Regions from separate parts of the Bradyrhizobium sp. CB82 genome, predicted to be linked through region 1. Evidence: riboswitches for the same ligand, from Rfam matches in the RefSeq annotation. Region 1 holds a riboswitch; each other region holds the start of a gene.

Region 1 (10,160 bases):
GATTACCGCAAGGGGGTCGATGACTGGCATGATGCGGTCGCCGCGACGTGGTCGCGGGCGATCTCGAGCCATCTCGGACATGATGGCCGCGTTGCGCTGCTGATCTGGGGCGACCCGTCGCTCTATGACTCGTCTTTGAGGATCGCGCGGCGGCTTGATCCTTTGCCCGCGATCGAGGTCATTCCTGGCATCACCTCGATCCAGGCGCTGTGCGCGGCGCATGCGCTGCCGCTGAACGATATCGGCGAGCCTTTCTTGGTGACGACAGGGCGGCGACTGCGCGAGGGCGGCTGGCCCGACCGCGTCGACACCGTGGTGGTGATGCTCGATGGCGGCACGGCGTTTCAGTCACTCGATCCGGAAGGGCTGCAGATCTGGTGGGGCGCCTATCTCGGCATGCCCGATCAGATCGTCATGTCGGGTGCATTGGCCGAGATCGGCCCACGCATCGTCGCGGTACGGCGCGAGGCGCGCGAACGGCACGGCTGGATCATGGACAGCTACATTCTCAAACGCAGTACGTGACACCAGCGCTGTCGCATGAACGGAGGCAGGACGACATGCTCCCCAATTGGGTCTACGAGAAATGCCCGGGTATCTCTGCCGCGCACCGCGAGGCGGCGATGGCGCGGCAGGCGCAACTGACCAAGCCGACAGGCGCGCTCGGCCGGCTCGAGCAGGTCGCGATCGATCTCGCGGGCCTGCAAGAGACGGAGCAGCCGCGCGCCGCGCGCGTGCCGATCATCGTCTTTGCCGGCGATCACGGCATCGTCGCCCAGGGCGTGTCCGCCTATCCCCAGGAAGTCACGATCGCGATGATGTCGAATTTCGCCGCGGGCGGCGCTGCGATCGCGGTCCTCGCGCGTGAATTGGGCTCAAGTCTCGAGGTCGTCGATGCCGGCTCGCTGGCGCAGTCGCCGGTGCCGGGGATCGTCGCGGACAAGCCGCGCTGCGGCACGCGCGATTTCAGTGTGGAGGCTGCGCTGGAACCGGCGGAGCTGGCTTTTGCGTTCGACTGTGGACGGCGTGCAGTCGCACGTGCGGCGGTCGAACAACCTGATCTTCTGATTCTCGGCGAGATGGGCATCGGCAACACCACGACCTCGGCGGCGATCGCGGCGAGCCTGCTCGGCGTGAGCGCCGACGAAATCGCAGGCAGCGGCACCGGTGTCGATGCTGCGGGTCGCGCGCGCAAGGCGCGCGTGATCGACGAAGCGCTCGCCCGGCATGGCCTGACGAAAGCCGGCACATCGCCCGAGCAAACGCTCCGCACGGTCGGCGGCCTCGAAATCGCTGCGATCTGCGGGGCGATCATCGCGGCTGCGCAGCGGCGCATTCCGACCTTGATCGACGGCTTCATCGTGTCGGTCGCCGCGCTGGCGGCCGCGCGCCTCAATCCGTCATGTCAGCCGTTCCTGCTGCCGTCGCATCAGTCGGCGGAGCAGGGCCATCGTCTTGTGCTTCGCGCCCTCAACGTTCAGCCGCTGGTCAGCCTCGATCTCAGGCTCGGAGAGGGATCGGGCGCGGCGATCGCGCTGCCGCTGGTGCGGCTCGCCTGCGCCCTGCACAATGGCATGGCGACGTTTGCGCAGGCCAATGTTCCGGATCGCCCGGCCTAAAACGCGATGAGATTGGATGAATCGTCATCGCGTTTCAGGTTGTTGTTTGCGCATGATCTCCGCGCAAACGCTCCGCGTTTATCGCGAGGGGAAACCGCTTCACAGCTTCATGCTTTGCAACTCAAGCGATCGTCTGATTGACTGAGACGACGCGCCAGCCATTCGCCAGCCGGTCGACGCGGGTGAGGGAGAGCGGATCAATCGCAAAGCGCAAGGCCGCCTGTGGTGCGAGGTCGAGCGCGACGCACAGCGCAGCGCGGATGGTGCCGGAATGGACGACGAGGATCGCTGATCCTCCTTCGATACGATGAAGGCCTTCACGGGTTCTGGCGATTTGATCTTCAAAGCTTTCGCCGCCCGGGGGCTTGGAGCCCGCCGGATCGGCCCAGAATTCGGCGTAGGCGTCTCCACCCGCGGCGGCGAGATCATCGTGACGCCGCCCGGTCCATTCGCCAAAATCCTGCTCGCTGAAGGCGGGCACGAGGATCGGATCAAGCCCGAGCGCGCGCGCGGTGCCGACGGTCCGTCGGGCCGGGCTCGCGTAGCTCGCCGCGCGTCGCGGCAAATGCCGCCGCAGCGCGTCCAATCGCATCCGGTCGCTGAGATCGGCCGGTGCATCTGCGGCGTGGATCGTCCCCGAGACGCCGTCGACGACCGCATGCCTGACCAGCCAGAGGAAGGCGTCCCCTTCCATTCAACATCTCCAAAGACGTTTGCACCGCTGCGACAAAAACGCCGCACCACTTCACATTGACTCCGTCCCGGACTTAATCCTAGATGCTCGTGACGGTTTCCCCATCCGGGGATGAAAAGGGAATGCGGTGCGGGGATTTTCCCAATGCCGCAGCTGCCCCCGCAACTGTAAGCGGAGAATCCTTCGTCACAAGCCACTGGGCTCTCGGTCCCGGGAAGGCGGCGAAGAGGTCACGACCCGCGAGCCAGGAGACCTGCCGTCAGCCGTGGTCACACGCGAATATGTCGGTCGGGGAGTACAGACATTTGGCTTTGCTTGAGGCGCAAGCGCGCTGAGGGTTGAGACTTGGTTCGCTGTGACGTGCCACTGACGTCATACCGAGGTCCGAAACCATGTCTTCCGCCCGTGCTGGCTGCCCGCGCGAATTTTTGCTCGCGTCCAGCATCCTTACGTCATTTGTCTTCGTCGATATCCCCGCAGCCTTGGCGCAAGCGGCTCGCGAACAATTGCCGCCTATCGAGGTCACCCCGCAGGTCGATCAGAACCGCAAGCCGGCTAGCATCCGTGATGGACGGGGGGCCCGCCGTGCGGCACCGAAGAGAGCAGCAGCGGTCGCGACGGCACAGAAGCCGGTCGCGCAAATCGCGGGCCAGACGCCGCTCAACAGCAATGCGGTAGCCGCAAGCGCCTCGCGCCTGGGGCTGACCGCGCGTGAGGTGCCCGCGACTGTCGAGGTGATCTCGGCCGAAACGATCCGCGAGCAGGGTTATCGGACCGTTTCGGACGTGGCCCAAGGCGCGGTCGGCGTGACCGCCGGTGGCAATCCGGCGGAGCCCTCGGCCTTCTCGATGCGCGGCTTCATCAACAGCCAGATCAATACCCTCTACAACGGCATCAAGATTGGTCCGCAGAACATGACGTCGCGCATCATGGACACGGCCAATCTTGAGGCCGTGGAGTTCCTGAAGGGCCCAGCCTCGCTGATGTCGGGCGAGGGGGCCGCCGGCGGCTCGATCAATTTAGTGACCAAGCAGCCGCACACCGGGCCGGTCCAGAACGAGGCATTATTTTCGTACGACTCGCTGAACTCGATCCGCAGCTATTACGGCTCCGGCGGCAGCACCGATGTGCAGGGCCTCGACTACCGGTTCGACGTCAGCCGCTCCTCGCTCAACGGCTTCGCCGATGACGCCAGCACCAAGACGCTCGACGTGTCGAGCCAGCTCAACTACCGCGTCTCGGATAGTCTCAAGCTCTGGGGTGCGATCGAATACCGGGAAGACCGCTCCAAGGCCTATTGGGGCGTGCCGCTGGTGCCGATCGCCTATAGCGGGTCGCACGCGACGATCGGCATCGTCTCCGGCAGCTACGTCTCGAACTACAATGGGTCGAATCTTGGCCCCGTCACGATCGACGACCGCACCTTCAACACCAACTACAATGTGCTCGATAATCGCAATGTGGCGCAGGAGGTGTGGCTGCGCGGCGGCTTCGAGCTCAAGCTCGCGCCCGGCCTGACCCTGAAGAGCCAGGCCTATGGCTATGGCGCGGAACGCAGTTGGTTCAACAACGAGGTCGAGGCGTTCAACGCCAATTCGAACCTGGTCGATCGCGAGCGCTTCTATGTGGTGCACAGCCAGCGTCTCGCCGGCAACATCACCGATCTGACCTGGGATGCGACTGTTGCAGGTTTCGACAATCGCCTGGTGACGACCTTCGCCGCGAGCGATCTCGATTTCGTCCGGCCGGGCGCGGCCAATTTCCCGCACGATCTCGTCACGCTTGTCGATCCTGCGCGCGGTTATTACGGCCTGCTGACGACGCAGCAGCAGACGGCGCGGATCGACAACGAGGCGCTGTCGTTCGAGGACAGGCTGAAGATCGCGCGAAACGTCGCGCTGATCGGCGGGCTTCGCGTCGAGCATATCGGGCTCGACCGCAATTCGACTGACGTGAATGGCGTGGAGAAGCCAAACTTCCCCTTCTCGAAATCCTGGGCGCCGGTGACCGGCCGCATCGGCTACACCTGGGAAGCCGTGCCGGGCCTGACCCTTTATAGCCAGTACGCGACCGGCGCCGATGTCTCGGCCAACAACATCTTCCTGCTCGCGCCCACCCAACCGCTCGACCTGACGACCTCGCGCACCTACGAGACCGGCGTCAAGCACCTTTTCTGGGACAACCGGGCAGAGTGGTCGTTCTCGGCCTATGACATCCTGCGCAAGAACGTCTACGCGGCCGCCGGGGGCATGCAGCTCAACATCGCCGGGCGGCAGGAGTCCAAGGGCGTGGAGCTCGCTGGTGCCGTGCGCGTGACGGACGCCATCCGGTTGTGGGGCAATATCGCCTACGTCGATGCGCGCTATGCCGACTACAACTTCGCCGGCGGTTCGTTCTCCGGCAATACGCCGCCGAACGTGCCGCGCATCGTCGCCAATGCCGGCGCATCCTACCGGTTGTTCACGCCCTGGCCGGTGGAGCTCGGTGTCGTCGGACGTCACGTCGGCGATCGCTACAATACCGATGCGAACACCGTGACTCTGAACGCCTACACGATCGCGGACGTCTACGCCTTCGTCGATGTCCCGAAGTCGGTGTTCTCCGCCGTCGAGCAGACGCGCCTGACGTTCCGCGTGCGCAACATCACCGACAAGCGCTATGCGATCTGGGGCGATCCGTTCTATCCCGATCAGGTCCTGCTGGGCGCTCCGCGCACCTACGAAATCTCCGCCGCATTCAAATGGTGAGGCGCTATAGCATGATGGGCGCGATGATCCTGCTGCACCGCTGGCTCGGGATTGCGTTCTGCCTCCTGTTTGCGATGTGGTTCGCAAGCGGGATCGTGATGCACTTCGTTCCGTTTCCCTCGCTCGGCGAGGCCGAACGTTTTGCAGGTCTCGCGTCGTTGGCACCAGCACGTGAGGCGATCGGTCCGTCGGACGCCGTCGCGGCGAGCGGACTATCCGACGCCGCGCGCGTGCGGCTGATCCGGCGGAGCGACGGTCCCGTCTACGTCGTCGTGGGGCCTTCGCGGTCGCGTGCGATCCGTACAACGGATGGTACTGACGCCGCCGTGACATCGCCTGAGGTTGCACTTGCCATCGCGACCGATCATGCGCGCCGGCGCGGGTTTGATGTTGCCCGCGCGTCAGTCGTTATGCTTGCCGAGCACGATCAATGGAGCGTGCCGAACGGCTTCGATCGGCATCGGCCGCTGTTCCGCGTGGGACTCGCCGACGCTGATGGGACGGAGCTCTACGTGTCGTCGGTCACAGGCGAGATCGTCCTGGATACGACGCGGCGCGAGCGCGGGTGGAATCTCGTCGGTAGCGTCGTGCATTGGATCTATCCGACGGTGCTGAGGCGCAACTGGTCGCTGTGGGACGGGGTGGTCTGGAGCCTCTCGCTGCTCGCATCGATCGCAGCCGTGCTTGGCGCGGCGCTGGGCATCGTGCGGATCAGGGTTCGCAAAGGACGAATGCGCTCGCCCTATCGCCACTGGCATGCCCTGCATCACGTCCTCGGATTGCTGGCGACGACTTTTGTCGTGACCTGGATCTTCAGCGGCTGGCTATCCATGGACCATGGACGCCTGTTCTCGCGCGGACAGTTGACGCAGGCCGAGGCGGACGTCGCCGCTGCCGTGCCTGACTGGCGCACGCTGGCAGCGGTGAACTGGCCGCCGATCGCGCCGTCCGCTCGCGAGGTCGAATGGTTCGCCTTCAATGGGAGATCCTATCGACGCGATCGCGTCGGTCTCGACCAGCAGATCCTGTTCAGGGCAGGGGACGTCGCATCGGATGACCCGTCGGCATTTCTGAGCCCAAGCGATATCGCCGGATTGACGGAGCGCCTTGGGACCGGGTGCGGTCTTCCATCGCTCGTTCATGCAGACGATGACTACCCGGCATCATCTGCGGTACCGAGTGGTCCCGTCTATCGCACGAGATGCGGCGACGTCTGGTTCGACGTCGACGGGTCGAACGGGGTGGTGCTGCAACGACTGGATCGGTCGCGCCGCGCCTATCGCTGGCTGTACAGCGCGCTCCATACGCTGGATTTTCCGATCCTGATGGAGCATCCGTACGTGCGCCGCGCCTCGATCGTCGGCCTGTGTGCACTAGGCTTATTGTTCTCGCTCACCGGCATCGTCATCGGCTGGCGCCGACTGCGGATGACAATCGGCGCCTAGTCGCATTTTGCCTCGCGCTCAGCCTCAGGCATCCGCGGTCTGATTGCGATGCGAGTCTCCAGTCAACGCCTGCTCCGCCAGCCACTCGCGCGCCAGATTGACGTCAAGTTGGGAGAGTTGATGGCCAACCGGCAAGACGCGGCCCTCCACTCGCGCGCCCGATGCGGCGAGCGTCTTGGCAAGGCCCTCGACATTGCCGGGCGGAACGATCGGATCATGCTGGCCGGAGAGCAGCAGCACCGACTTGGCCGCAAGGTCGGCCTGCGGAGGCTTTGCCAAGGGCGCCATCGCGCGCAGCAGCACGGCGCCGCCCAAGGCTTGCGGCCGAAGCAGCAGCATGGCAGCCGCGATGTTGGCGCCATTGGAATAGCCGAGCGCCACTGGTGCTGAGATCCCGTACTCCTTGCGCGCGGCATCGATGAAGTCGGCGAGCTCATGCGCGCGGCGCACCACGTCGGCCTCGTCGAACACGCCCTCGGCAAGACGCCGGAAGAAGCGCGGCGCGCCGCCTTCCAGCACCTGGCCACGCACCGACAGCAGCGCGCGGTCGGGGGCGACCATGCGGCCGAGCGGGATCAGGTCGTTCTCGTCGCCGCCGGTGCCGTGCAGGAGCAGCAGCGGCGCGAGATCGCGCCGCGTGCCCTTCTCGAAGCGGTGGATGAAAGACAGCTTGCTCATCACGCGGCCTCTGCATCGTCCAGCGGGGCCAGCACGCCTTCGATGTCCTTGCGGTGCGGCTCCAGGAAGGACGGCAGCTTCAACGCCTCGCCCAGCGTTGCGAGCGGCTCGTCCACGGCAAAGCCGGGAGTGTCGGTCGCGATCTCGAACAGGATGCCGCCGGGCTCGCGGAAGTAGATCGAGCGGAAATAGTTGCGGTCCTTCTGCTCGGTCGGCTGCATGCCGTGCTCGCTCACGAGCTTACGCGCCATCGCCGCTTCGGTCGCATCGTCGGCGGCACGGAACGCGATATGGTGCACGGAGCCGCGACCCATGCGTCCGGGCAGGAAGCCCTTGGCCTCGTAGATGTCGACGACGCCGCCGACTGCGTTCGGCGAACGGTAGCGGCTGATCGAACCTTCGCGGCCGGCGGCCTCGAAGCCGAGCACATCCGTCAGGATGGCGCCCGTCCTGCCGGCATCATCGAGCAGCAGCGTCACGCCGTGAAAGCCGCGGATCGCATGCTCGGCCGGGACGTCATTATTGCTCCAGGCGGGCTCATTCTCGGCACCGGGCACTCCGACCAAAGCGAGGCTCATGCCGTCGGGATCGGTGAAGGACAGCACGCTCTCGCCAAAGCGCTTCTCCAGCGCCTCGTGGGCAACACCCTTCTCGATGAAGCGATGAGTCCAGTAGCCGATCGAGCGCGCCGGCACGCGGAAGGCGGTCTGCTGGGTCTGGCCGACGCCGCCCCGGCCCGGTGCCGCGTGCTCCCAGGGGAAGAAGGTGAGGATGGTGCCGGGCGTGCCGCTCTCGTCGCCATAATAGAGGTGATAGGTGCCGGGATCGTCGAAATTCACGGTCTTCTTGACCAGCCGCAGGCCTAGGAGCTCCCTGTAGAACTTCAAATTCCTCAGCGGGTTACCGGAGATTGCGGTGACGTGATGAAGGCCGGCCATGATTGTCTCCATTGCATATGAGCCTGTGGGCTCGTCATGCCGGAATATCGTTCTGCCCAATTCTAAAGACAATCTGGCCTTTCATGGCATCACTGTCTATGAATTGGAGACAATTGGACGGGTGCTGAAATGGACAAGCTGGCAAGCCTGCGGGCCTTCGCGAAGGTGGTCGAGCTCGGCAGCTTTTCCGAAGCGGGCCGGGCGCTGCGGCTGTCGCGGTCCGCGGTCAGCAAATATGTCGGTGAGCTCGAGGACGAACTCGGCGTGCAGCTGTTGAATCGCACCACGCGCCGCGTCAGCCCGACCGAAAACGGCCAGGCCTATTTCGAGCGCGTGCTCGGCATCATCGGCGAGCTCGAGGCGGCGGATCAGGCCGTCACCCAATCGCAGGCGGCACCGCGCGGATTGCTGCGGGTCAATGCGCCGATGTCGTTCGGCACGCTGCGGCTCGGGCCGGCGATCGCCGAGTTCATGCAGCGCTATCCCGAGCTTCGGATCCAGCTCGTGCTGAGCGACGAGAATGTCGATCCGCTCCAGGACGGTCTCGATGTCACGTTGCGCATTGCCGATCTGGAATCCTCGAGTCTGATCGCGCGCAAGATCGTGCCGATCGCCCGTGTGATCTGCGCCTCACCGGATTACTTCCAGGGGCATGGCGTGCCGTCGCACCCCAACGATTTGCGTGATCACAACTGCCTCACTTACGGATTCCTCTCCACCGGCAACCAGTGGAAGCTGTCGGGCAAGAACGGCGACCACTGGATCCAGCCGGCCTGGACGCTCTGCGTCAACAATGCCGAAGTACTGCGCGATGCCGCGGTGGCTGGGCGGGGAATCGCCTTGCTTCCTGTCTTCATCGGCGAGGATGCATTGCAGACGGGGCGGCTGCGGACCTGTCTCGATGACTATCATGCGCCGCCGCTGGCGCTATACGCGCTCTATCCGCCGACACGCCATCTCGCACTCAAGGTGCGTCTGTTCATCGATTTTCTGGTGGAACGGTTCGAGAGCTGATACGCCGGACGGGTTTCGATGCAACGCAGCAGGTGATGGCTCGTAGCAGAGCGGCGGCCGTGCGCTAACGTTTGCTTAACGAGTGTTGACGTTCTCCCGCTCGGCACCTCCAAAGGGGCGCCCCTTGAGGCGGGCTACACGCCGGCGAGCAGGACGATCGCGGCCATCAGCATCGTAACGCCGAGCGCCGGGAAGACGAGTGATATGGTTTCGTTGCTCATGCCACTAACTTACTGAATTCGTTTCGCTTCGCCAGCTATACGAAGGCATAGCCGAGCGTACTGAATGGTTCGTCTACTCACCGGAAGATCGGGGATGGATGGCCACCCGGTCTGATCGAGCGCTTCCCTCGTCTTGGGGTGCCCGCTACACTCCACGGTCGAAGCACGTGTCAGGGTGCGCTCGTGGCGGAGCCTGAGGACAAAGATCAACCCGCGACAGTGGTCGTGATCGACGACGATCCGAGCATAAGGCAATCGCTTGGCAATCTGTTGCGGTCGGCGGGATTCCGGGTCAGCCTGATGGGTTCGGTCAGCGAGTTTCTGGATGCGGGGCGGCCGGAAGGACCGACCTGCCTGGTGCTCGATGTACGTCTCCCGGGACAGAGTGGACTCGAACTGCAGCGCGAACTCGGCAGCGGCAAGCGGCAGTTGCCGATCATTTTCATCACCGGCCATGCCGACATCCCGATGTCCGTTCAGGCGATGAAGGGCGGCGCAATCGAATTCCTGACAAAGCCATTTCGCGAGCAGGACCTGCTCGATGCGATCCAGCTTGGCCTCGCCCGCGACCGGGCATGGCTCGAACAGGAGAAGATCGCCGCCGAGCTCAAGGCCCGCTTCGAAACGTTGACGCCGCGGGAGCGCGAAGTCATGACGCTGGTGGTGAGCGGCCGGCTGAACAAGCAGATCGCAGCGGACCTCGGCCTCAGCGAGATCACCGTCAAGGTTCATCGCGGCCAGGTGATGCGAAAGATGCATGCGAAGTCGCTGCCCGAACTGTCGCGCATGGCCGACCGGGTTTTT
Region 2 (10,160 bases), 4.4 Mb from region 1:
GCTGCGCGACAAGATAAAAGGCCGCCCGCAACAAGCTGATCGCGCACGCCGATCGCAATGCGATCCGCAAGGGCGTACCGCTTGGCTATGCCACCTGGCCGGAATGGGACGAGTTCCGGTCTGCCCTGACGACATCGTGCGCGTGAACGAAAACGTGCTTGAGATGCCGTTCGAGATCGACATTGCCGGGGTTCCGGGCGACGCTGAAATGCTTTTGAAGGCGCTTCGGCAAAGCGGCCATTTCGAGGCGCTGCTTGCGAGCAGGTCAAAGCCGTTCAGGAGGCTTCACTGGCACTTGCGATGCCGCCAGCTTCTATTGAGCGAGGGATTTGAAGCAGGCTTGCATGTCGTCCTCGGCCTTGCGGATCTGATTGGCTATTGCCTTGGCGCGAATACCGACCGGATGCCTGTCGATATTGTAATCATAGGCAGATAAGCTCTCGCTTGAGGCGACCCGCATGGCCGGCACTTGGATTACGACTGAGCTTAAGCTGTTACATTGCTGGACGAACTTATCCAGGACCGCTTTGCCCATTGTTCTATCCGCTTCGGGAAGCTCAGACATCTTGTTCTGTAGCGTCTTGAGGTAGGATTGCCAGGGCCTGACCGTCTGTGACGGTACGCCCTTGTCGTACCAGTCAGTCTGAATTTTCAATTCCAAGACGTCCAACTCCGATAGAAGGGTCGCCTTGCTGACCAGTATCTTTTCCCGAACGAGCGAGAACGTCGTGCCGACGAGCTGGGAACCGAGTTCCTGTACTTGCTTGGCGTAACCTTGTTGCGCGATCTGGAGCTCGGCAATCAGCCGTTCCAGCCTGGCTTTCTGTTCGGTCAAGCTGCTCAAGCTCACCTGACTTTCCGCAATGGAGCGCTGCAGGTCCTTTTCGGTCTGCTCCAGGCTCACGATACGTATATTGCGCAATGCCAACTCCGATTGGAGGTAGCTCACGAATGCCTGCGAGGTCTTCGAAAAGAAGAACCCGTAAATGGCCAGATGGCCAGCGCCAAGGCGCAGAGCGCAGATACGATCTGCGAAATGTTTCCCCATTCCGGGCGCCGTGTCTCTTGACCCAAGCCTCACCTCCGCCAGGTCTGCCCGAGTTCGTCGTCGAACCACATCTCAGCGTCGTAGTCCGCTCCCATCCGGGAGCGGAAATTCAAGTAGTGCGAATAATGGTTGCCGGAGAGCCACTTTTTGAACGCAGAGAAGCTCGGATGCTTACGGTCCCCTTCGGCAAGCGTGTCATACCACGTCCTTGCCAAAGCTCGAATCGCGCGTTCTGATTCGGCCTTTGCCATCACCTAACTTAGCAAAATGGATGCCGGTTGATCGAACCTAAATGCCCGGTGTCACACCGGCAATTTACGGCGCACTCAGATGCCGCGTGGCTTGCGCAGCTGCATCGTAGATCTCGACCTGCAGCATGGGAAATCGGCGCTTCAAATCCTTCGCCCCAACTTCTACCCCCTCTCTGGTCGCGAACTCGGTTTTCACGTGACCATCAACGATGATTGCATATCCGTTCGCAGGCAAATTAGGGCCACTCTTCGACATTCTTCAGATCGCCGCGAAGTTGTACCGTGTTTCGTGCTTAGAGTGAGTCTCCCAGCCGGGGCAAGCCGCTCTCCGCCTGCACCGTAGATTTTTCGCGATCCTGCCCGATACCAAAGAGAGCCCCCGCTTCTGTCCACGCGGAGCGGCTCGGCATTACACTTACCGGACCGCGGCGGCGTTTTGCCAATCCTTCGAGACGACGGCAGTCAGTCGAGCGCCGGCAAGCGCTGGGGCAAGCTGCCGACGGTGGCAGACTACTGGCGCCCTATGCCGATGTCATCTATGTCGATAAGCGAACCTATGAGGCGTTTCGCACAGCCAGCGGCAAGCTACCGATCCTGGCGCAGTTGGTCCGCTGCATGGAAACAGCTGGCCGCTACGCAGATATCATCGGTCATCTCGGGCGTTCCTCCGGCCAAGCCCAGGACTAGGAACCTGTGTCCACCATCGGTTGGCGCCTTCTAGTGGTCACACCTGACGAGCGCGCGATCATCGCACTTCCAGAGATTTCCCATTCGCTTTAGCGCGGGCGGGTTGTCGGCAGTTCTTCCGCGTCATCGGTTGCGATCGTCGGATCCGCCAAATCGTAACCGAAGCCTTCGTAAACGAACGCGCTGCGGATCAATTCGCAGTCCCGCTCGCTGACGCCCACCTGTCGGCAGACGCGATACCAGGACTCCCCAATGGTCGCTTTCATGCCGTCGACGATTGCCGTTGCCTCATCTTTGGACAGGAGAAAGCGTTCACACTGCGACAGCAAATTGAACCGGTTGGCGTATCGTCCCCAGTTGCCAAATGCCATCGCCAGGTCCCGGCGCTCCAAGGCAATCATCGGGTTCGGTGTGAGGTCGTATGCCGGCGAGAGCGACCAGGCCTGATCCTTTGCCAAAATGGCATGGTTGCGTGGATGATCGTCGGTGTTGGAGATGAGAGCATTGAAGCACACCCGCCGAAACAGCTCTGGCAGATCCTTCGACTGACTTCCGGATGCGGCTCGTCGGATTTCGTCAGCCAGCAGAAGATACGACCATTTTTGACGCTTATCGACGGTGTCGGGCGTGTCATCGGCATCGAGCAGCGTCAAGGCGCTCACCATCCTGCTGCGAAGGTAGCCCTTCTCGGCCTTATTCCGATCAAACCGCTTGATCAAGACGACGTCCTTGTCGCCGATCGTGGTCATCTGGCTCTCCGCGCACGAGATCCCGCACTCGCGAGCAAGGGTCAGCATGGCATGTTCGACCCGCGGGTTATTCCATCGATCATCGCGATGCGGGAATTTCGCGAGCCAAAGCGCATCCTCATCTTCGATGGTAGCCTTCGGCCGCGCGCCTCCCATCGAGGTGCCCGCGCGCATCAACGCCTCGGCCTGTTCGGCGTCAGCTCCAGCTGGTGCTGGTGCAGACGGATCCTTTTCGGCGGCGACGATCTGGTCGGCCACCTCGATCAACCGCGCCAAATCCAGCGTTTTGTTGAACGCACGAACAGGTGCCGGTGGTTGCACGTTGAGACCGAAGCCTAAAGCGCCGGCGCGATCATCGGGTGAATTGAGCAGGTATTGAATCTCGCTCGGCGATGGATTACCCAAACGAGTTTCGATCAGCTTGCGGCCCCATGCGTCCGGAGAGCTGTCCCGCAACGCTCCAAAATTGCCGCGCAGCTTCGTTGTCCGGAACGGAGGGACTTGAATCTTGAGCTCGACCGGATCGAACTCGACGCGATCCTTTCGCTCAAGATAGCTGCGGCCATAGACGAATTGTCCGACAGCAGCACCTTGGCGTGTCGTGTCGAGCTGGTACCGCCCCGCCGTAACCGGTTCTGTCTGGCTTGGCAGCGTGATGTAGACGAAACACTCCTCAGAAGGCATTGCTTGGTCCCCTCCCTTGTCGCGCACGTTCACGCTCATCGAGGCCGCTTAGAGCAAGTCCCTCCTCATCGTTCTTCGGGTTGGCAACGTCGGCAAGCGACGCGAGCAGGTTCATCGCCCACAGCATGCCAACATACACGCCGGCACTCGTGCTCAATTTGCCGTTCTCCGCGTCAGCGATGACGTGACGATCTACCCCCAACTTGGCTGCCAGCTCCGCATGGCTCAGGTTGCGGCGCAGGCGTGCGGTCCGAAGGTTGTTTCCTAGGCGCTTGATCGCCTCCTGAACGGCCGAAGGAGGCGCACTGATAAGTTGGCTCCGAGGAGGCATGGCGTCTTAAGGCTCCATTAAACGACTTTTTGGCGTCTTATGGCTCCAACAATATAATTGCGTTATTCGGTTTGTCAATCATTTGGCACCTTAAGCTACCGTAAACTCGGATATTGGCGCCTAAAGGTGCCACAATCGCGAATGTGCTAGGGAATTCAATGACTTGATCATCAGCGCGATGATCGCGTTCATCTCGCGACGTCAACCGCAATCAAGAACTCACACCCGAGGATCATCGCCGTCGGCGCGGCAATCGACGCACATACTTGCTTGCACCAAGGCCGCCGTTGGCGCTTGGTGCCAAATTCCAGCCGCACTGGGAACGAGGTCGCTGACAATGCGGATGAGCGGCCAGCTGCGCTGAACAATACAATGAGCGTCAGCGACGCGGCATCGAAATTTGACTTTGTCGGACGGGAGCCAGCCCACGCAAGGTTAGCCACCACGCCCTTCGTGTGACTCGTCGTCCCTCGGGCAGGCTTCTCCCGATCAATCGACTTGTTCATGGCCCCAAAGATGGTCAGAAGAAACGCCCGCAGCAAAGAAATTGATAAATTGGTGCATGGATCGGAACAGCCATCGGCGCCGCGCAGACATAATCGGTAGGTCAGCAATGCCTATCGTGGCCTGATTCAGAGCCATCATTTATCGCAGCCGAGATAACAGCGAGACCAACTCGCCCTGGCGCCTGGTCGCGGTCCGTAGAAACACAGCCTTAAGGTGGTTCCTGGCTGTTCCTGGAGAGATGTTCATCTCGCGAGCGATTTCCTCCAGCGACCTTCCCTTTGCCAACAACGATGCCAGTTGCGCTTGAACAGGAGTCAAGCCGAAGACTTCCATGAGCGACCCTTGTGAAATGACCGGCATTTCATCCAAGTCCGTCAGGAGAAGAACAACGCTCACGTCACAAGCAGGCTGCTGGATCCAGAACTTCGCAGGATAGCTTCCATCACGATCGGTCGACGACTGGCACGATTGACTGCGAGATGTGAAACTGAGGGCACTTGCTTCTCCGAGACCAGCCGGGCGCGATCCAGCAGCGCGTCCAGTTTCATTCGCGATTGACAGTCTGCCACATAGATCCGGCGCCCACGCACGGAGAACTCACTGTCAAAGACCTTTGAGGCCTTACCGCTCACAGCCAACACTGAGCCGTCTCGATCGAGCAAAATTGCGGGGTGATTTATCAAATCGAGCGCAATGAGGACGCTCGAGTACTCCTTAGGAGTCATCGCCGGCTGGTAGATAGGGACGCTTCCCTGGCGCGCATCGAGCATTTGAGACCCAACAAATCAGTTGGCGCGCGTCTCCGCCAAGCTTCACATGGCTGAAAGCGACACCAATGTCGGCATATTGTGTCAACTCTTAGTGAAACGCAGCGCTGGGGACAGTCCCATTTGGGATGTTCGCGGAATACTCTCTCATCCAGATAGAAGACGGATAGACGACGGATCGTATGATCATGGCGCGGTTGGGCCACGGCCACGCAGGAAGCAAGCACTTCTGCTCCGCAGAAAGTCAGCGACACTCAATTTGAGGATCGCCGTTATATAGATCGGCATCTATCAGCCTCAAACGCCGCTCAGCGCCCAAGGTCTCGCTCGACCGTTTCGTCGAGGGTCCCCGGAAACTTCGAGCATCTCGATCATGTTCGGCCCGGGTGCATTGCCTCAAAGAAATCAAGCGAGATCGTCTAAGACACCAACGCGCGTCATGCGAAAGCAAGATCGCACCTCACATGGGAATGCGGCACGATCGACCAGCTCCGTCAACTGTCGGATCTCTCTTTCGCGATCGGTTGCCACGGTTAAGGCAAATTCTTGAGTGCAGAGGCCGCTCCGCCTCGTCCTCAAGTCTCTTCCCCCACAGAGTCGACCCGCAGCTTTCGTTTCCCTCCGTCCCGGGCGATATTATCGCCCCTCAAAGTCGAAGTTCGCCGATTTCTGGGCCTACATTTCAGAAATTCTGCGTGCGATGGAGGCAATGCGCAGTCTTTTCGCGCTACCGAGCATCAACCTTGGCCGGCAAGGCACGAGATGCGCTCTGAGCTTCCCAACAAGCGCGCTGGACAATACAGCATACAGCATGGCGTTTCAGGCTTGAGCTTTGCCTGGATTCTTGCGGTTGCCTACTGCCCTCCAAAACCTGCTTTCGCGCCTCGCGCTCTATTGGCCTCACATTCCAGAACCATATTTAAACAATTGCGCGGCTGGAAATCCAAGAAGGTTGGGAGCCATATCAAGGGCCACCGCCGGCGCAATCCGAGCGGCCAGCCTATGACGTACTGGTGCAGGTGAAGGCTCTTAAATCCTTCCACCGCGCTGGATGCGGCGGCAAACTCTCGCACGATGTCGCGCAGTCGCCCGCGGCTGGGCTTGTAGCTGCAAGTTTCCGCCTGCATCCATAGCGGCCTTAACCACGAACTCGCCTCTTTGCCCAACCCGGACATTTCGCGCCGGTTATTATCTCGCTCGGTGGACCTGCTCGGCGAACAACTAAAGGATGCTCTGCTTCAGGGAGGGATTGACTCCGCGCCTCGCCAACTTCTACGGTGACAACCGACGGTTCCCCTCACGGGGATCAAAAGGGAATGCGGTGCGGGGATTTCCCTCATGCCGCGGCTGCCCCCGCAACTGTAAGCGGCGAATCTTTCGTCATAGGCCACTGGGAAACTCGGTCCTGGGAAGGCGACGGAAGGTTAGGACCCGCGAGCCAGGAGACCTGCCGTCAGCCGTGGTCACACGCGAAAATGTCGGTCGGGGAGTACAGACATTGCTTTCACCTTGCGTAGATCCGACTACGTCCAGGTGAGACCTCGTTCGCTGTGACGTGCCACCGACGTCATGCCGAGGTCTATTCGTGTTTCCCATTATGCCGAGGCGGCTGCGCGCCGACCTGCTTGCTTTCACCTTCCTTCTTACAGCTCTGCCGTTCGGGACTTGCACTGCTAAGGCACAGCAAGTTCACCCGATTCAAAACCTGCCGCCGGTCGTGGTCCGTCCGCCCCAAGAACGTGCGGCAAGGCCGGGCCGCCCGGACGGCAAACGTTCCGCCACGGCGTCGCGGTCGCAGTCAAAGCCGGCGGCAACGCCTCGCGCAGTACCGACGGTCGCAGGCTCCGACGGCTCGCCGTCGACGCTCAAGTTAACTGAGCAGAATACGAGCGCGAGCCGCCTCAGCCTCACGCCGCTGCAAACACCTGCCAGCGTCGAGACAATTACGTCGCAGACCATCGAGGATCGTGGCCAGCATAGCGTCACCGATGCCGTGGCCCAGAATGCAGCGGGCTTCACTGCAAGCCCCGCCCCCGGCAACGGCGGTCTCTCCTTCAGCACTCGCGGTTTCGCCGGCAGCAATTCGGTGATGACACTGTACGACGGCACACGCCTCTACGTCGGGGCTGGAACCGTGACCTTTCCGTTCGACACCTGGTCGGCGGAGCGCATCGAGGTCATGCGCGGGCCGACCTCTGTGCTCTACGGCGAGGGCGCCATCGGTGGCATCATCAACGTGATCCCGAAGAAGCCGATTACAACGACCTACAACGATGCCGAAGCGTCACTCGACAGCAACATGGCGCGACGCCTTGCCGTGGATAGCGGTGGTGCGATCGATCCCAACATATCCTATCGCCTCACAGCTACCGGCAACATGTCGGACGGCTGGGTCGATCGTGACAAGACGTCCAATCTGGCGATCTCTGCAGCGGTGCGGGTGCAGGCCGCCGACAATCTCGCGTTCACTCTGTCAGAGGACTACGGCAACCGAAGCCCGTCGCGCTACTTCGGGACCCCCCTGATCAATAGCGCTATCGACGACAGGCTGCGATTCAAGAATTACAACGTGCTCGACAGCGCGATCCACTATGAGGACAACTGGACGCAGTTCAAGACCGAATGGGACGTCGCGGACGGCATTACGGTCCATGACACACTTTACTACCTGACCAGCCATCGGCACTGGCGTGACGTTGAGAGCTATGCGTGGAATCCCGCTACCCAACTCATCACGCGGACCAACTATATCGAGATTTTTCACGACCAAGCGCAGGCCGGCAACCGGATGGACGCGACGTTTCGCGGCCATGTGCTCGGCCTTGCGAACGAGTTCGTCGCCGGTTTCGATATCAACAGGATCGACTTCACTCACACCAACAATTCGCCCTATGGCGGGACATCCTCGGTCAGCCTCGATGCCGTCGACCTGGGTTATTTTTCGACCACGACGACGCCGACCACTCCTGGCTACAAGGCAATCGTCAATCAATACGCGCTGTTCGCCGAGGACCGATTGTCGCTGACCGACAAGCTGTCCCTCGTGAGTGGCGTGCGGTTCGACCAGCCGGAGGTCGGCCGCAGCGACTACAAAACACCGGCGAATAGTTTCGATACCGCGCTGTCGGGCACGAGCTGGCGCACCGGCGCGGTGTACACGCCGATTCCAAACCTGGCGTTCTACGGGCAGTATGCGACGGCCGTCGATCCCGTCACAAACCTGATTTCGCTACCGGCGACGCAAAAGACCTTCCAGCTCGCCGCCGGCAAACAAATCGAAGTCGGGGTCAAGCAATCGTTTTGGGGCGGTCGCGGCGAATGGACACTGGCAGGCTACCAGATCGTCAAGAACAATCTTCTGGTCCCCGACCCAAGCAATCCTGCCGGTGTCGCATTGCAGGTCGGCCAGCAATCATCGCGCGGGGTCGAGGCCTCGATTGGTCTTGCCCCGAATGACGGCTGGCGGATAGACGCCAATCTGGCGCTGCTGCAGGCGAGATACGACAATTTCAGCCAGATGGTGAGCGGCAAGATCGTGAGCTACGCAGGCAATATTCCGAGGAATGTGCCGGAGCAGGTATCGAACGTCTGGGTCACGTGGGACTTCGCCTCCAACTGGTCCGTCTATGGCGGCGTTCAGATCGTGGGCCGAACTTTTTCGGACGATGCCAATACCCTTCGGCGTCCCGGCTATGCAGTCGTCAATGGCGGGATCCGCTGGAAGCCGGATGCGCGCACCACCGTCGCCTTCCGACTCTATAACCTGTTCGACACTGTCTATGCGACCTCGGCGCCTTACGCCGGGCAATGGTTGCTGGGCATGCCGCGCACGGCCGAGTTGTCTATCAATGTGAAGTTCTGATCATGCAGCGGACATTGATCGGCCGAGGACGGCGATGGCTCTACATCACCCATCGCTGGATCGGCATTGCGACTTGCCTGTTGTTTGCGATGTGGTTCGCCTCGGGAATCGTCATGATGTACGTGGCGTTCCCGCAGCTCACCGACCGCGAGCGATGGGCGGCACTGCCGGAGATCGCCTGGAACCAGGTGCGCGTGGCGCCCGATCAGGCCATGGCGATCGTCGGTATCGCACACTATCCACGTGATTTTCGTCTCGTCATGCTCGACGACGCCCCGGTCTATCGGCTGCTCGCTTGGGACGGCACGCGCAAAACGATATCGGCCACGGACGGTCGCCAGATCGATGGTATCGCACCCGAACAGGCGCTGGCGATCGCCAGCCATCATCCGAATGCGACGCATCCGCAGATGATCGGCACGACCGAACGCGATCAGTGGAGTGTCACCGCGCGTTACGATCCCCTGCGGCCGTTTTTTCTGGTGTCGCTCGGGGACAAGGATGGAACCGAGCTCTACGTCTCAACGCGGACCGGGGAATTGGTGCTGGATACCACACGACGCGAGCGGATCTGGAATTGGCTCGGCGCGATCCCGCACTGGATCTATCCCACGGTTCTCCGGCAGGACGGGGCGACGTGGCGGCAGGTGGTGCTCTGGATCTCCGGCATTTGCCTGGTCGTCGCGGTGACCGGTTTCTGGATCGGCATTCTGAGGCTGCGGTTACGCCCCCGCTATGCCCGGGGCACTGTCACCCCCTATCGTGGCTGGATGGCCTGGCATCACATTACCGGACTGATTGGTGGCCTATTCATCCTGACCTGGATGTTCAGCGGGTGGTTGTCGCTCAATCCGGGCGAGTATTTTTCGGCCCGAGGTCCGACCCGGGACATGGCCGTCCGCTATGCCGGGCACGACCTGCCGCAGATCGCCGCGAGGCTTCCATCGATGCCGCCGGGGGCGGTCGAAACACGCTTTGTCTGGATCGGTGGCCATCCGCTCATGGTCCTCACCGATCGCAATGGCCGCGCGACCACGGCCGATCCGGCAAGCGGCGCTGCGATGGCGCTTTCCGATGAGGAGATTTTCGCCGCCGCCGGCCGTCTGTTGCCAAACGCTCTGCTGACCGCGCGTCTTCGCCTCGCGCAGTTCGATGCCTATTGGTATCCCCACCACAGCGAACGCGCCCTGCCGGTGTTGCGTGTGGGCTTCGACGACGCGGCCGAGAGCTGGTTCTACATCGATCCGCATAATGGCGACATTCTCGCCCGCATT
Region 3 (10,160 bases), 1.7 Mb from region 1:
ACTTCACGTACACGATCTGGTCGGGGAGCCGCACTCCAATCACGGAGTGAATCGATGACAAGCAATCTTGACACTTTACGCAGTGCAGGTTTGCGCCGCAATCCGGGTTGCGCGTTACCGGTCAATGCACAGACCGGGGCCGCTTTGGTCACGAGCGGTCGGCTAGAGGCAGCTTCGATGGAGCGGTACACGGCCTACCTAGTCGGGCCAGATGGGCATGCTGTGGGTTTTGTCGAATTTATCTGTTCTGATGAGGGCGCAGCAAAGGAGCGGGTACGGCAAGTTGCAAATGATTACGCGATTGAGCTTTGGCAGAGCGATCGCAAGATAGTAGCGTATGAAGCACAACGGTAGCCCTCAGCACGAGAGGTACGATGCGGTTGCGGCCGTCTAGCGACAGAGGTTGAGACGCTATGGCCACCGTCTATCGCGTCGGACTCGCGATCAGAACTTAGACTAGTCGTTCACATCGACATCACTACGCCGATACGAACTTGTCCAAAAGCGTTTTTATAGGCTCTTTGGCCCGCAAACCACGCGTTCCCCTCCTCTTAGAGGCCGCAGTAGTGCGAAGGTTTAGCCGCCGTTCTTGCGCCGCAAGCGGCTTTTCAAGACGAGGTTGGGTAAGAAACTCTGAGAATGAGTCGCGAATTATGTCCTGCATCCCTAACGCAACGAAAACCACTCTAGCCGTCTCGATGCCGGACCGTCAGCCTGGAAACAAGCCGTCTTTTGAGAGGTGGCCTTGGGGGATCGTTTGTTGGCGACTTGAGAGCGAATAGCGCATCTGGCATAGGCCGGCAATACCCCAATGACGCGCCTTGCTCGCAACCGGAGGTCCTTCTCGGATTTAATGCATGCCGCTGAGCAAGCGAAAGGAACCTCCTCGATACGATCCCAGAATTCGCAATTTTCCCTTTGGCAGATCTGCATCACTTCGCCGTGGGCGTCGATTGGGCGGCAGCGCGGCGCATAAGTGAATCCACGTCTTTCTGCCCCAGCAATCCACGTTCTATGGCACGCGAGAAACGATCGATGTTCATCGAGCGCTTCCCGCACGATCGCGGCAACACTTGCGTACCCGAACTTGGGTACCAACGCTGTTGCTAGAGCACACGACGCAAGCAGATTCTGCCGCGAACGCTCCTCATTTACTGTAAGCGAGCGCACATACCGTTCGATCAAGACAGTCGCCGAACGCTGCAGGAGAGTGATCGATTCGATCAGACGATCGCAGACTAGCATGTCGTAACAGTTGATCTCCAACAGTCCTTGTTGGCAGGCCATTGCTATGGAAGCGTCGTTCCGGCGCGGATCTCTTGAGACGCCTCAATGATGGCATCCGCTTTCTGCGCTGACAGCGCGCCGATCTCTTGATTCGCTCGCGCCGCCGCTTCTTTTATCATCGCCAGTGCAGGGACAAACTCAGGCAGCGTCGACGATCGTGCGGCGCGTGAGTGGAAAATTCTCCAAAGCCCGGAGAGTATTGATGCCGTAGAGCGCGTCCGCTGGTAGTTGTCTCTCACCAAGAACGTCTTCTTCGGTTCGCATTTCGCCCATGACATTGTATTCTCGCGTTTCTAGGGTGACCCATCGATATCCCGACTGGGCTTCGCCAGAGCAGACAACGTCTAGCGAGAGAGTATCTCCTGCAAAGTGCGACCGCGAACTGACAAGGTCAGATCGTAGAGCTGTCCTGGTGAGCACCATTCTGACATCCGCCTTGCCTAAGCGGGTCGCTATCGAGGTGCGAGATGCCGCGAGCTTTGCCGATACATCGCTAATTCGGCTTCCCTATAGACGGCAGAGGGACCAGCCGAGATAGAACAGTTCGGAGCAAATGGCCCCTGCCCTCTGACCCAATTTGCGAGAGGCGCTGAATTGCATGGATCCAAGAAGCCACGTTAGCTGACCAACCCAATGGCCATAAATGTGGTGGGCGTTCACGCTATCTGGCCGCGGTGTTCGCCTAGCATGGCGGATACCGACAGTATGGGGATGTCCCGGGTTCTGTTGAACTTCTGAAGAGGTCGGCGTTGCCCACCTTGAGCCGGTAGGCTCGGGGTGCTGATTCCACAAAGGAGAGCAACGCCATGACGAGAGATATCACACCGGCTGGTTCGCCGGCGACCGGGGCTGTGGACGAAGCGTTTGCAGAAGTGCGGGCGAGCTTCGATCGGTTCTGCCTTGCGGCAGGGATCGAGGCGCTCGGCACGATGATGGAGGCGGATGTCACGGCGGCCTGCGGGCCGCGCCACGGTCGCGATGCGGGGCGGCAGGCGCACCGTTGGGGCCGAACGCGGGGCCGGATCGGCTTCCACGGCGGCAAGATCGAGGTCGAGCGCCCGCGGGTCCGGGGCGTGGACGGCCGCGAGGTCACGATCCCGAGCTGGGAAACGGCAGCGCAGGAGGACTGGCTCGGTCGCTGGGCGATGAACCTGATGCTGATCAATGTGTCGACGCGCCGGTTCGGCCGCGCTGTCCGGCTGCCCGAGGGTGACGTGCCGGCACCGCCCGGATCAGGGGTTTCGAAGTCGGCGGCCTCGCGGAGGTTCGTAGCGCTGTCGGCGGCGCGGCTGGCCGACTTCATGGCTGCCGATCTGTCCGCGCTCGACCTTCTGGTGGTCCAAATCGATGGGCTGCATCTCGGCGACGATCTCGTGCTGGTCGCCGCGATCGGGGTTGACGGCGAAGGCAACAAGCATCCGCTGGCTCTGGTGGAAGGGGCGACCGAGAACGCCGCAACGGTTCAGGCCCTGCTGGACAACCTGGTCTCGCGCGGGCTCGACCCGACGATGCCAAGACTGTTCATCGTCGACGGCGCGAAGGCGTTGTCGAAGGCGATCCGCCGCACCTTCGGTTCGGCCGCTGCGATCCAGCGCTGCCAGATCCACAAGGCGCGCAACATCATGGAACGCCTGCCGAAAGAGCATCATGCGGCCACCCGTCGGGTGCTGCGCCAGGCCTGGGAGCTCGATGACGCCGACAAGGCTGAAAAATTGATCCGCAATCTCGCGCGCCGACTCGACCAGCAATGGCCCGGCGTAGCGGCCAGCATCCTTGAAGGCCTCGATGAAATCCTGATTGTCGTCCGGCTGAAGCTGCCGAAGGAGCTTCGTCGATCGCTCGCCTGTACCAACATCGCCGAGAACATGATGGGCACCATTCGCCGCGTCACGCGCAACGTCAAACGCTGGCGGGATGCTGGTATGGCCCTGCGCTGGGTCGCGGCCGGCATGATCGAGGCCAACAAGGGCTTCCGACGATTGAAGGCGTATAAGCAATTGTCGGTTCTGCGTGCGGCCCTTCAAGCTCACCACGATCGCATGACGATCAAGCCCGTTGCCCACGTCACGAGGGCCGCGTAACATTCATTCCGGCAACGTAGGCCCGGCGTAGTTCAACACCGATCGGGACATCCCCGACAGTATTGCAAGATCCGCATTGGCGTGCTTGTGAATTTCCCCCTATCTTTGAAGGCTTAGAAGAATATCGACGTAGACACTAACACGTTCAACGCATGTCCCGTTCGCGGTGTGTAAGTGATGCTTGTCGGGTTATTGACGTATGTCAGTCCTAAGCTTGAATATACCCCGGGTGACAGATGTGCCGTGTAGGTTGCGGAAAGCGCCGTACTGTCGCGATGCACAAGATGGCCCTTGGCCACGGCAGCTTCTACTGCAACGTTGCTCCACGCAGTGTTGGTGGCAACAATCGCAATCTGATCACTTGGACGGCTGTCAAACAACCCCTTCGCGTAGAGACGGAGCTCGTAATACTCACTCACCCTGTTTAAGTCGGGCGGCGCGTACATCACAGAAAATCCTGCATAGATGCCACGAGCTGGTGAGCCTTGGACATCCGACTGCCAGAGTTGCCTGTCCGCTGCCACGTAATAGATGCTATTCCCGTCGGATCTCGGTTGGTTCGGATACTGCAGGTCAGTGAAGCTGCTATTGGTGAAACCGGCACCTACCCGCAACCAAGTCTCAGGTAAACCTGGAGCAGCTTTGTTCTTGTAGCCGGCTTCGTCGAGCAAGAGAACGCCCGCGTTCGTCGTGCTCCAGTTTAACCCGGTCGGATTTTCGCGAATGTGCGCAAATTGACCGTCTGGACTGAGTGAACGCTGTACTGAAATCCGGTTGTAGAACCGGTCATCAAAATTGTACTTTAGATTGAAGGCTGGCGTCGGCGCGGCATTGTTGCTCATGCCTGCTTGGTACAAAATGTGGGATGACGCTCCAAAAACGTTTACTGCTGCGTTTCCTCCGACCACCGTGCCTACGAACTCATTTATGTTCCTGAGATAGCCCATTTTGAGCTCGAGTTTCCCGTCAAAAAACGTTTGATAGTAGGCAATCGTATTGATCCCAACTCTATCTGGCCCCCCGGGCTTCCATGTCCAGTACTGCTGCTGGGCTCCTACGATGATCTGACCATCGGGAATCCCAAATCGGCTGAGATCATAGGTCACGATCATGAAATTCAGGGTATTGAATGTCGGGTTCTGACCAGCATATAGCTGATCACGAATGGTGCTCTTCGCTGCATTCGGTAGCTGATTGTCCACGAAGGTGTTTACAGTCCCGCCAACATAGCCGATTCCGACTTCCCCCAGCGCAGATCTAACGCCGCCGTAATCCTGATCTATTGTATCGGCCGGACCAGGAATATTGAGCCACATACCTTTTTCGCGTAGGTCCTCGAACTTTGCGAAAGGACCGGCTTTCTGTGGAGTTTTATTCTTTGCAACTACAGGCGCACCGTCGCGCTTTGCTGCAAACGCATTGACCGTTTGTGCAAGCGCTGCCCTATCGACGAGACGCGCTGCTTGTTGGCACCCGTACCTTCGGTAGGGCTTAGCCGAACGGTTCTTCTTTTGAACTTCTCCTTGGGTGACCTCGTTAGGAGTACCGCTTTGTGGGCTAAGCACAGTGGCAGCTTGTGCCAGCGCCGTATCCCCGACGGGACTCGCAGTGATGGACAGTGCGATAGTAATCCATCTCCGCGCGTTTGCTCCATGAAATTTCGTCCGCAGCGCCCTAGCCGTGATAGAAAGCGATGGACGGCCACGAAGCGCTGAGACCTTTGAGGGCTTGGTCCTCGATGATAGCGCGAGAAAGCTAGCTAGCGGCTTCCATGAGACGGGAACGACCGCTGTAGGAGTGGGCCTCACAGCAGTAGATGACGAGACAGCAGATCCATCACGCCTGCTGGCGTAGGCAGATCTATATTGCATCCCGACTTCCTTAGCGTGTGAGGCGTGACTTTTCGCTGCCGCTCGATTGCCACGTGGTCGCCACTGCATCAATTGCTAAGGTTGGTAGGCGACATCAGCCGCAGGGTGCTGCTTCTCGATTCGCGAACTTAATGTCAGATGGGGCGCGCGACCAATCTGTGCTCTTTCCTCACGGGGCTCGTCTACAAGTAGAGCGACGGGCCAAGCGTTCTGCCATCCTCGCCAGAAAATGGAGATTGTGTGCCCGAGGAGGTTAGCGCCCGTCTCAAGCCTCTCCTAGGCGAGGACACGACTACGGCAGCTCACGTAGGATGGACAAGAAGATGTGCTGATGGTGGCTCAGAAGAACTGGCGACTGCTCGGCATCTGCCGAGGCCACTGCGGATGAGTAGGCGGATCGTGAGACCACGGCAATGGTTGCCCCCATGGAGAGAGCATTTTTCGAAAAGCGTGCGCCCCTTCTGGCGCGGTTCAAGACCGACATCCATCGGCGAAACGGGCGGCTGGTCGACTACTAGTACCGCTACCGCGTAGCTGCTGAACCCGATATGCCCTCTAAAGAATAGTTGCTGCTTTTCGATTTGCGCGCTCGCAGCATCAGGTTCATGGTAGGTGCGATGGCGAACCAAGCTTCCGAATACTGCACGGAGCGATCGAGCGCATAACGGCAGAGTTTCCATCGGCCGGATCGCGGCCAATCTTGTGACCGTCTAGGCGACCTCAGCGGCCGGCTGCTTAGGGGCCGTCACGCGTGTTACGCTGCTCCGACCATCGATGCTGACCGGTATTTCGCCGGCGATGGTTGCGCGATGAACAAGGCGGTGTCGGTCGCCGTAGTCGTTCACCGCGTAATGTTGTGTGGCGCGATTGTCCCAGATCGCTACGTCGCCTTCCTTCCAGTTCCAACGTACGGTGTTTTCGGGCGCAGTGATATGAGACTGAAACAAATCAAACAGCTTCTGGCCGTCGTATTTCGGGACACCAACGAAGTTCTGCACCAGCGCGCCGAGCACGAGCGTGCGTTCGCCGGTCTCCGGGTGTACGCGCACAACGGGATGCTCAGTCTGATAGATTGTTTTAGTGAAGACTTCGTCCAAGTGCCTTTTGTCGAGCTCGCTGGCGCGGGCCAGTATTGCGTAGTCGAAGGCGTTACTGTGAAGGGCCCACAGCTTGTCTGCAAGCCGTTGGAGCGGCGGAGCCAGGTCGAGGTAGGCCGTGACGGTATTTGACCAAACCGTATCGCCACCGAATGGTGGCATCACAATGCCTCGCAGCACCGCAATCTTGGGGTAGGCATCGATGAAGGTACCATCAGTGTGCCAGAGGTCGGCCCGGCTACCGGCGCGGGCTGAATCAAGCTCGATGATCGACGCTGTTCCGTTAATCGCACCGAGCGTCGGATGACGTGCCAGTTTTCCGAAACGAACGGCAAAGCGCTCCTGCTCCGTATCATCAAGGTGCCCCTGTTCGCGAAAGAAGATAACCTTGTGCTCCAACAGCAGCTCATTGATCGAGGCGATCGTCTGCTCCGGCAAATCGCCCGACAGCTTAATGTTTCGGATTTCTGCGCCGATGCGCGCTGCGCGTTTGATGATATCCGCGCGAGGACGGACATTGTTCGACAAGACCGTTGCAGTCATTACTCCAGCGTCTCCAATTTTGCGCCGCGGGACCACATTATTCAACTCGACAGAGCTGACGAACGCCAAATAGGGCTGCATGGCGGGATCCGACGTAGTCCGTGGTGCAGCGACGAGTCCTTGCTTGAGCTCTTCACGCGACCTCGGAGGTTAGTTCGGCGTTCGCGAAGGTCTTGATTTAAGATTGACCAGTACGTCAGTTCGATCAATTGCCAGTATTGGTAGTTGACCGGGGCGAGAGCTTCGCAGTTCGCTGAGGGATCGATGTCTCGTCCACTACCGAATGAATATGAAATCTGTGCTTATTGGATAAGGCAATGAGAGCGGCCTCTGTGATCGACTTAGAGGGGCGGTCTAAGCAATCCAAATTGCCGCGCTAAAGAGTCGCGGCGGTGACACCGAAGCGGAAGTACCCAAGAGCACTCCATTCCTCTCCATGCGCAACGCCTAGAAAAGATCGGGGATAAGGAAACGCTTGTCGAGGTTTTTAACCCTTTGTCGAGCTGTGCGTTTTGTGTGGCGTGGCTTCACAGCGGCGGCGTTTCCCAGGCCTGGGCTACTCGATGATCATTAGCCGAGCGTCGCGTGACCAACAACAGCGCGATCGCAAGCGACGGTATTACGGCCAAACTCGTCGATCAGATGCAAGCGCCCCGAGCCTGACACTACGATTGCTCCGGGGCGCTCGATGCGTCCATTGGCATCTCAGGGTTGACGTACCGCTTCCGTTGCAGATAATCGGAGGCGTCGAGGTTCTCCAGATCTCGTTTGATCTGGAGCTAAGAGGGAAGACGGTGCGCTTTCGATCCGTTCAGGATTAAAGTAATACCGGCGCTGCCCCCGCAACTGTAAGCGGCGAGCCCGTATCCACACGCGTCACTGAAGCAAACGCTTCGGGAAGGCCGGATGCAGGCGATGACCCGCGAGCCAGGAGACCTGCCCCGACAACATAATCGTCCACGGGCGGGGTGTCCGGTGGTACGCCTAGCAGGAGGCCTCGCTTTGGCGGCCTTCCTGCCTGCGTTTCCGCCATGGCCTTTGCCCCCACACAATGGGGATAAAGCTATGTCTCTTCTCTCACTTCCTGTCGCGACCCTCGGCATGCCGCGTATCGGGCCACGCCGTGAGCTCAAGCTGGCGCTCGAAGGCTACTGGGCTGGCAAAATCAGCGACCAGCAGCTCCTGAAAGCTGCGGCCGGTCTTCGTGTCGCCAATTGGGCACGTCAGAATTCGCTGGGCGTCACTATCATCCCGTCTAATGACTTTTCACTCTATGACCAGATTCTCGACACGAGCGTCACGGTCGGCGCCATACCTGAGGCGTATGGCTGGGAGAGCGGTCCCGTCTCGCTGAAGACCTATTTCACCATGGCGCGGGGCTCGCAAGACAAGGAAGACGCGAGCTGGGCTCACGCCCGTCAAGGCCTTGGCGCCTCTGCGCAGGAGATGACTAAGTGGTTCGATACCAATTACCACTACATGGTGCCAGAATTCCATAAAGGACAGACCTTCAAGCTCTCTTCCCGCAAGCCGATCGAGGAATATGAGGAGGCGAAAGCCCTCGGCTATCAGACGCGTCCTGTCTTGGTGGGGCCAGTCACCTTCTTGAAACTCGGCAAGAGCGCCGATCCGGCGTTTGATCCGATTTCGCTGCTCGATAGCCTCATGCCCGTCTATGTCGAGGTTCTTAAGGAACTGACGAAACGTGGAGCCGAGTGGGTCCAGCTTGATGAGCCCTATCTGGTGCTTGATCTCGACGAAACCACGCGGGATGCGCTCCAGCGCGCCTATGGGCGTCTCGCCGAGGAGGTGCCCGGCATCAAGGTCATGCTTGCAACCTATTTCGGAGCAATCGGCGACAATTTGGCGACCGCTCTGAAGCTGCCTGTTGCCGGACTGCACGTCGATCTTGTTCGCGCTCCCGAGCAATTGAGCCAGATTGAATACGGCGCGCGCGCGGACCTTGTGATTTCGCTCGGCGTCATCGACGGCCGCAACGTATGGCGTTCCAACCTGTCGGCACTGGTTGAGCGGTACAAGCCCGTCATTGCAAAGTTCGGCAAGGAGCGCGTGCAGCTCGCGCCTTCCTGCTCGCTTTTGCATGTCCCAATCGACCTCAAGCTCGAAACCGATCTCGATCGGGACGTGAAGAGATGGCTTGCCTTCTCGGTCCAGAAGATCGAGGAGCTCACGACCTTGGCGAAGGCACTTGCGGGCGACGGAAATGTCATTGACGCGCTTTCCGAATCAGACCTTGCAGCGAGGGCACGCCAGGCATCGCCGAAAATCCATGACACGGCCGTCGCCCGGCGAACGGCGGCGATTGACGAGGCTATGCGCCGCCGAAACAGTGCTTTTGCGACACGTGCCGAGGTTCAGCGCAAGCGTTTCGGCCTGCCGTTATTCCCCACAACCACGATCGGGTCGTTCCCGCAGACGAGCGAGATACGCAACGCCCGCGCCGAGCATGCCAAGGGAACGTTGACAAAGGCGAAATATGAACAATTCCTGAAGAAGGAAACGGCCAGCGCGGTCCTTTGGCAGGAAGACATCGGGCTCGACGTGCTTGTCCACGGCGAGTTCGAGCGCAATGATATGGTCCAGTATTTCGCCGAGCAGCTCTCCGGATTCGCGTTCACTAAGCATGGCTGGGTGCAATCCTACGGCTCCCGTTACGTTCGTCCGCCGATACTATTCGGCGATGTCTCCCGCCCGAAGCCGATGACCATCGAGTGGTGGCGCTACGCGCAGTCGCTGACCAGAAAGCCGATGAAGGCAATGCTTACGGGCCCGGTGACAATTCTCACCTGGTCGTTTGTCCGTGACGATATTCCGCGTAGCGAGACCTGCCGTCAGATCGCGCTCGCGATCCGTGACGAGGTCGCCGATCTGGAAAAGGCCGGGGCAACCATGATCCAAATCGATGAGGCCGCGCTACGCGAAGGTTTGCCGCTCCGCCGATCCGATTGGAGATCTTATCTCGACTGGGCAGTTGAAAGCTTCCGCCTCTGCTCCTCCGGTGTTGCCGATGCAACGCAGATCCATACCCACATGTGCTATTCGGAGTTCAATGCCATCATCGATGCAATTGCCACGATGGACGCAGATGTCATCTCGATCGAAACGTCCCGCTCTAGGATGGAGCTGCTCGATGCGTTCACTGCCTTCAAATACCCGAACGACATCGGCCCTGGCGTCTATGACATCCACTCTCCGCGCGTTCCCGAAGCCTCTGAGATAGCGGCTCTCATCGCGCTGGCTCGCCAACGACTGTCGGACTC

What was found. A riboswitch is a leader RNA that binds a small molecule or an ion and turns the genes downstream of it on or off. The one in region 1 is predicted to bind cobalamin.
Region 2: another riboswitch for cobalamin. It lies ahead of QA640_RS06575 (TonB-dependent receptor); the one in region 1 lies ahead of QA640_RS28160 (TonB-dependent receptor).
Region 3: another riboswitch for cobalamin. It lies ahead of metE (5-methyltetrahydropteroyltriglutamate--homocysteine S-methyltransferase); the one in region 1 lies ahead of QA640_RS28160 (TonB-dependent receptor).

Annotation. Positions count from the first base shown of each region.
Region 1 is NZ_CP121650.1:5,763,829-5,773,988, reverse strand. It holds gene cobF (precorrin-6A synthase (deacetylating)) at 1-525, shown strand, start outside; gene cobT (nicotinate-nucleotide--dimethylbenzimidazole phosphoribosyltransferase) at 561-1,619, shown strand; gene QA640_RS28165 (histidine phosphatase family protein) at 1,741-2,313, opposite strand; cobalamin riboswitch at 2,390-2,589, shown strand; gene QA640_RS28160 (TonB-dependent receptor) at 2,706-5,060, shown strand; gene QA640_RS28155 (PepSY domain-containing protein) at 5,072-6,505, shown strand; gene QA640_RS28150 (alpha/beta hydrolase) at 6,530-7,183, opposite strand; gene QA640_RS28145 (ring-cleaving dioxygenase) at 7,183-8,121, opposite strand; gene QA640_RS28140 (LysR family transcriptional regulator) at 8,251-9,135, shown strand; gene QA640_RS28135 (response regulator transcription factor) at 9,540-10,160, shown strand, end outside.
Region 2 is NZ_CP121650.1:1,378,659-1,388,818, reverse strand. It holds gene QA640_RS06605 (hypothetical protein) at 314-1,048, opposite strand; gene QA640_RS06600 (hypothetical protein) at 1,078-1,299, opposite strand; gene QA640_RS06595 (HipA domain-containing protein) at 2,076-3,419, opposite strand; gene QA640_RS06590 (hypothetical protein) at 3,939-4,364, opposite strand; gene QA640_RS06585 (LuxR C-terminal-related transcriptional regulator) at 4,396-4,590, opposite strand; gene QA640_RS06580 (hypothetical protein) at 4,650-5,027, opposite strand; cobalamin riboswitch at 6,296-6,494, shown strand; gene QA640_RS06575 (TonB-dependent receptor) at 6,610-8,886, shown strand; gene QA640_RS06570 (PepSY domain-containing protein) at 8,889-10,160, shown strand, end outside.
Region 3 is NZ_CP121650.1:7,456,143-7,466,302, forward strand. It holds gene QA640_RS36015 (hypothetical protein) at 1-50, shown strand, start outside; gene QA640_RS36020 (hypothetical protein) at 55-354, shown strand; gene QA640_RS36025 (hypothetical protein) at 1,290-1,565, opposite strand; gene QA640_RS36030 (IS256 family transposase) at 2,094-3,368, shown strand; gene QA640_RS36035 (carbohydrate porin) at 3,482-4,933, opposite strand; gene QA640_RS36040 (TauD/TfdA family dioxygenase) at 5,950-6,879, opposite strand; cobalamin riboswitch at 7,613-7,838, shown strand; gene metE (5-methyltetrahydropteroyltriglutamate--homocysteine S-methyltransferase) at 7,945-10,160, shown strand, end outside.